Oligoflexus sp.: one gene and its partner. The protein of the gene in region 1 interacts with the protein of each later gene in a pairwise test. Links are inferred from orthologs where the notes say so. Each region holds a gene or a part of one and is shown on either strand. Other genes may lie near its edges.

Evidence for each region.
Region 2: the proteins of VFO10_RS23185 (region 1) and VFO10_RS01460 interact in binary tests that used the Escherichia coli proteins (3 or more experiments, as listed by UniProt). The link is inferred for Oligoflexus sp. from one-to-one orthologs.

Annotation. Positions count from the first base shown.
Region 1 is NZ_DASTAT010000105.1:9,335-12,429, forward strand. Bases 226-3,000 are described here. They hold VFO10_RS23185 (TlpA family protein disulfide reductase), read right to left. Parts: upstream 2,023-3,000; coding sequence 1,429-2,022; downstream 226-1,428. Other genes in these bases: VFO10_RS23175 (TraB/GumN family protein), read right to left, coding at 226-1,085; VFO10_RS23180 (hypothetical protein), read left to right, coding at 1,185-1,334; VFO10_RS23190 (cytochrome c maturation protein CcmE), read right to left, coding at 2,040-2,492; VFO10_RS23195 (hypothetical protein), read right to left, coding at 2,492-2,650; ccsA (cytochrome c biogenesis protein CcsA), read right to left, coding at 2,653-3,000. Also shown: VFO10_RS23170 (AAA domain-containing protein), read right to left, coding at 1-150; more of VFO10_RS23175, read right to left, coding at 165-225; more of ccsA, read right to left, coding at 3,001-3,095. UniProt on the Escherichia coli protein: Involved in disulfide bond formation. Catalyzes a late, reductive step in the assembly of periplasmic c-type cytochromes, probably the reduction of disulfide bonds of the apocytochrome c to allow covalent linkage with the heme.
Region 2 is NZ_DASTAT010000010.1:80,244-83,496, reverse strand. What follows is about bases 18-2,950. They hold VFO10_RS01460 (protein-disulfide reductase DsbD family protein), read left to right. Parts: upstream 18-543; coding sequence 544-2,358; downstream 2,359-2,950. Other genes in these bases: VFO10_RS01455 (patatin-like phospholipase family protein), read left to right, coding at 2,361-2,950; rplX (50S ribosomal protein L24), read right to left, coding at 18-338. In the rest of the region: more of rplX, read right to left, coding at 1-17; more of VFO10_RS01455, read left to right, coding at 2,951-3,253. UniProt on the Escherichia coli protein: Required to facilitate the formation of correct disulfide bonds in some periplasmic proteins and for the assembly of the periplasmic c-type cytochromes.

The DNA of each region.
Region 1 (3,095 bases):
GGCCAGGGCCGTGAGGCAGGTGCCGTTGGCCTCGCGCTCCTGCGGTGACTGCAGATCGAGTATCTTCAGAAAGCGTTCTTTCTCCGCGGCTGTTTCCAGATCCAAAAGGGCCTTGAGGTCCTTGAAAAAAGCCTGGGCATCACGTTTCATGATGAGACCTCATCCTAAAGTTTCAAGGGCCGCAGCGTGAATCCCTGGGCTTCGAGTATATTCAAGAGCCCGTTTTTGCCACCCAGATGCGCGGCGCCCACGGCGATAAAGGTGTTCCCAGAGCTTAAAATAGCAGGCATTTTGCGCCCCCAGTTGTCATTCCTTTGATCGAGCAGCGCCTCCCGCAGATGGTCCGGCATCATCGCGACCATGCCGTCGATCGTTTCCGAATCTCCGTCCTTGAAGGATTTGGCGAGCTGCGTATAGTACTGCCGATTCTCTTCGCTCTCGGCCAGCATCTCGCGCAGCTGCTCCAGAGTAAAGACCTTATCGAGATAATTGAACTGCTCTTCCAACGATTCAAAGGTCTTTAAGTTCTTCTTCTGCTCACGCGCCTTTTCCACGATGTACTGATCCATCGAAACCTCGCCCCGCACATTGCGGCCCCTTTCCGCGGGATCTTCACTGGCTTTCTGCGCCAGCTGCGCCTCGGCCAGCATCAGGTTGCTGCAAGCGGCGAGCGGCGTCATCCTCAGAAGCTGAGCCTCCATCATCTGCGGAAACGCTTCCTGCACGATGCCCTTGAACTTCGCCCAGTCCTGGGGACCGAGCTGGGTTTTCAGATCTGTTTTTTCCGGGAGGACGAGATAGCGGCGAATGATGGTCCCATTCATCCCGGTCAGATCAACTTCCGTCACCACGGTGTCCGCGGCTTCCAGACGGGTCCACAGACCCTTGGGTATCTCATTCGGACTGACCCCGATATGCATGGTGCCGACCAGAGTGACGAGCTGTGTGCCGCGCGTGGCTTCCCAGATCAGGCCCTGACGCCCGGATTCACGGGTCGGAGTTACGCAGGATGACCAGTGGAGCAGGGCCCAGGTGCTGAGGAACAGGACGGAGAGGAGGGAACGCCATCGGCCAGCTTGATACATCGAATTCTTTCCTTTCAAGTTCACACGCTTCGCCCTATACTCAAGGCCTTGATTTTGAATCTGTCTGCCCAAAAGGCTAATCCAAGGAGCCAGCTAACGATGTTTACCGCAGAAGACTTCCATATAGAATCTTTTAAAGAATTTCTGGAGATCGCCCCGATCTTTATCTTTATGGGCCTCGTATCGCCCTTCCTTATCGTGGCTTATACAGTAGGTTTTATCTCGGATAAAGTGGGCTGGCTCGACTGATTCTGATTCATTATGCTTTGAAAAATGAAAAAGGGCACCTTGGAGTGCCCTTTTTTTCTGCGCTTTCAGCGGCATGACGCGTATGGGGCGTTACCTACTTCAGCAGCTGATCCGCAAAGGTCGCCAGCTTCTCGGCGGTCATGGGACCGGCTTCCTTATGAATCACCACTCCGTTGCGGTCGATGATAAAGGTTTCAGGCACGCCCGTAACCCCGTAATCAATAGCCGCCTTGCCGTCTTCCGTATCGAGTCCCAGCATATAGGTCTTGCCATAGGTTTTGGCGAACTGCCGCGCGGCCTCGGGCGTATCCTGAATCGCGATGCCGGCGACGATGATGCCCTTATCCTTGTAGCGCTGCCAGAACGCTTCAAAGTCCCGTGCTTCCTCGCGACAGCTGTAGCACCAGCTGGCCCAGAAGTTTAAAATCAAGGGACGGCCCTTGAAATCAGCCAGGCTGAAGCCCTTGGCATCGGGCGTATGACCCAGGTATTCCTGCCCCTGCAGCCATGTAACCTCAAAGGGCATGGCCTGCTTGCCCAAAAACGCCGACGGGATGTTCTTGTCAGCCGGATGCGAAAGCCCGCGATAGAAAAAGCCGATGATGCCGGCTGCGACGACCATGAAGACCAGGACAGCAATCAGATGCTTACGGTTGGGACCAGGAACGACAACGCGTTGTTCAGCCACAGACGACTCCTTCAGCCTCAATTCTTGAAGATAGATTTCTCAAGCAGCTCTTTATCCACCGAATGCTGCGCATCAGGCTTTTTGTATTCTTCAGAATGCTTCACCATGAGCCTTTGGGAAACCATTTTTTTACCATCGGCTTCGATGCGGCCTTCCACCACCACCCCGGAGTTCTCCTTGAACATATCGGGGGGCGTTCCCTTGTGAGATACTTCGATGTCGGTGCCCTGCATGTCGGTCATCACGAAGTTCAAAGCGAGGTCCTCGGGCTTCCAGACTACGGTTCCAGCCTTGACCATGCCCCCGACCTTGATGGTCTTGCTGTCGATGTCGGCAGCTTTGGCAAACGCTTCCTGCGGCGTATAGAAATAAACCACATTGTCGCCAAACTGCAGGTTACTGACAGCCAATCCCGCCACCAGAATCACAACGCCGCCAACGATCCACTTCATGGGCAAACCTTTTTTCATCACACTCTCCTTTTATTCTGATACTGCGCAGCTTGTTCCAGTTGTCTTAAGCGCTGACGCAGCCGAACCTGGACAAATCCATAAACGCTCAGGCACACGAAGGCGACGCCATAGGCGCCGGCGATGTAAGGGGTGGGATCCGTTGTTCCTGTAAACATATCTATTCTCCCTTGGCCTGAGCATCGTAAGTATACTGTTCGAGCAACTGCTGAAGACGCAGATTGCCAAAGCGCAGATAAAGCAGCCAGCTGGCCATCACAAGGCTCGCGAGGAAGCCGAAGAAAAGGACCGACAGCATTTCAGGAGCCATCGTCGAACCACCCGCGCGCACGATGCTCTGGGGCTGATGCAGGGTTCGCCACCAGTTCACGCTTTGATAGATGATGGGAACATCAAGGGCAATGATCACACCCAATGCCGCCGCGATGCGATCGCGCTGCGGGCCGGGATTCATGCTGCTATGGAAAATCAGATAGCCGGCATAAAGAAGCGCGAGGATAAGGGTCGTCGTGAGTCGCGCATCCCATTCCCACCAAACGCCCCAGGTCGGACGGCCCCAGATGGATCCGGTCGCGAGGGTGATGACGGTATAAAGCAAACCGA
Region 2 (3,253 bases), on another replicon or contig:
AGAACGGTCTTCGAAGCTTTCGCTACGCGGACTTTTTCGCTCTTCTGGCCTTGGTAGGCGATTCCTGTTCTTTTCTTGGACTTGGGATCGACCAAGGCCACGTTGCTGATGTGCACAGGCATGGCTTTGTCGATGATGCCACCTTCAGTGCCATCGGCACCAGGACGGCTATGTTTTTTGAAAATGTTTTGACCGGCGACAAAGACTGCGTTCTTCTTGAAGTCAACGCGATCGATCTTGCCAACACCGCCTTTGGATTTGCCGGTGAGGATGACGACTTCGTCGCCTTTCTTCAAACGAAACTTTTCCTGATATTTCGTCTTTGTAGTCTGAGCCATGTCGGGTATCCATTTAAACGTTGATGATTCTGGTTTTTACAGCTTTTTTGGCGAATCTTGCCCTAAGCGAACTTCTCTAGTACGGGAAAGTCCCCGTCAAGTCAAGAGAACTTTGACCAGAGCTGGCCTTGGAGCCCGTCCGGCTTCCCCCGGACAAGTCCGTCGGTTATAAGAAATGAGAACCCTGTAGATGAGGAGTCTGGTTTTGAAATGTATCCGCCTGCTGCTTTGTATGATCGCCTTTTTGACTTTATCCGTCCAAGGCCTTGAGGCTCAGGATCTCGATCCGAACGCCAAGACCAGGCTCGACATACGACCAAATGACGTCATTATCTGGGAAGGTGTGCAGGCTGTGCAGGACCGCGACGGTCACCTGCTGGTCGGACTGCGTCTTCGTACCAAGGATAATTTCGCCATTTATAAAAGTAGATTGGAATTGCGCGCGCCCGGCGATTTCATTGTCGCCATTAAATCCGCTCCGACCGCACGCCTGCAGGACGATCCGATGGGTGAAGGCCAGGTGGAAGTCTACGATGGAGGCGATTTCGAGATTGAGCTGACCGGTACCCAGAAATACACCGAAACAACACTGCCACTCAGCGTGACGTTTCTCGGCTGCACCCATCAGATTTGTCTTTTTCCCTATACCGAAGACCTCAAGATTCCAGTCTACAACGAAGAAGCCACGGCAACACCGACCGCCAGCGGAACGCTCCAGGATCTTTCGAATCCGGATGATTCCGCGGCTAAAATCAGCGAAGGCGCAAGCAGCGATGATCTCACCACGGAAGAGCAGTATGCCGAGCAATTGAAAAGCGGCAAACTTTCCTGGGGCGTTGTGCTGCTCGTCGTCTTCCTCGGCGGCATTGCCACTAACCTGACCCCCTGTGTTTTCCCGATGATTCCCATTACTTTAAGGCTCCTGGCGCAGCAGGGTCATGCGCGCCTCGCGTCCACCCTCGTTTACGCTCTGGGTATCGTCGTCACCTATACAGGCCTTGGACTGCTTGCGACTCTGGGTGGCGGCGTGTTTGGTTCCGTGCTCGCCAATCCCTGGGTGAACGTAGGCTTCGCCCTTGTTTTCGGTCTGCTCGGGCTCACCATGCTCGGCTTCGGTGATTTGAGCAAGCTGCAGGCCTTCGGCTCGCAAATGGGCGCTGGAAAATCCTCGTTCCTGAATGCCTTTGGAATGGGCGCGGGCGCTGGACTGGTCGCCGCTCCCTGCACAGGTCCCATCATGGGCGCTTTGCTTGCGTACGCCACGACGCTGAATAGCACCTCGCAGTCGCTGGGGCTCTTTTTCCTCTATAGCGTCGGCTTCGCTTTGCCTTACGTCTTCCTCGGAATGGCGGCCAAGCGGGTCAGCGCCTTTAAAGTCAGCCCCCGCATCCAGGTCGCCGTGAAAATCATCTTCTCGGCCGCCATGTTCGCCCTCGCTCTTTACTATCTGAAAAATCCTTTGCAGGAGTGGATCAAACCTTTGCAAGGATACTGGTTCAAACTCTTCATAGGTCTTCTCATCATCACTCTGCCGATCCTGATTCTGATCGTCCGCGACGCGTCTTTGATTCTGCGCAAGGGTGTTCAGCTCGCGCCGACCATTATTCTCGGGTGCTCGCTCTTTGCGGGGATTCAGTGGCTGTCGGGCAGCGATATCGCTACGAAACTTCATTGGCTGAAGGACGAAAGCACAGCGTACACCGAGGCGCAGAAAACCGGCCGCCCCATCCTCATCGATGGCTGGGCCGACTGGTGCATCGCGTGCAAGGAAATGGATAAGACGACATTCCAGGACCCCGAAGTGATTTCCTTGCTGCAGGACGAATGGGTTACCGTTAAACTTGACATGACCCAGAGTTCAGACGCTGATATGGCTCTTGCAGAAAAGTACGAAATGCCAGGGCTTCCGACTTTGGTCATGGTTCCTCCTGACGGCGATCTGAGCAAGAGCCGCAAGCTGACAGGCAAGGTCAGCGCGAAGCGTCTGCTCGAAGAGTTGCGGGCTTTCAAAGGAAAATGATCATGCGGCAGTATCTGCTTTACGTTACAGCTCCATCACGTTCGGCGGCTATCATGGCCGCGCTCGAACGCCTTGGAGCCCGGAAGCTTCCCGACGACGGGGCCTTGAGCCAGAATTTCGAATTGAATCATCGTCTGCTGAAAGGCATGACGATGCGCATTCATATCATGACCGACATCGACGGCGTGACCCCTTTTCTGCGGCAGCATCCCGTCGATCTTCTGGTTTATGATGAGCGCGGCGACGATGCGACGGAAGCCGTGGCCGCCGTGCAGCATATCGCCCGCGACGTGAGTTCGCTCACGCAGCTTTGGGGTCCTGACTTTCATTTCCCCAATTCACGCATCGTCACCGTCCTGAAGCAAACGCCGGACGTCGATCACCGGGTCTTTATCCTGGGTCGCCTGAACGTGCGCGATGTGATCGTGGAACCGGAAAAGACCGCGCTCATGCTCCGCTGGTTGCGCGACGTCCTTTATGCCGGGATTATTCGGGAAAACAAGGTCGGGCTGGCCCTGAGCGGCGGCGCGATCGAGGGCCTCCTTTACCAGGCCGGAGCCATCCTGGCTTTGAAACACGCCTTTGAAGGCCGCAGCATTTATACCTGCGACGTGATTTCCGGTATCAGCAGCGGCAGCATCGTCGGCTCCATGGTCGCCAACCAGATCGAAGTCGAGGAACTGGTGCGCGGCGTCATGGATCTCACGTCCCGCTATCCGCCGTTCAAGCTCTCCACCATCTTCGATCTGGCCGGCCTGCACATTCTGAAGCGGATGATCAGCAGCTCTTTGAAAATGCGCCGCGTGAAGCTCAGCCAATGGCTGGAGGCCACGATGGAATCCATTCCAACCGGCTTTTTCAAAGGCGATAAGCTCGAAGCCTATCTGCACGAACT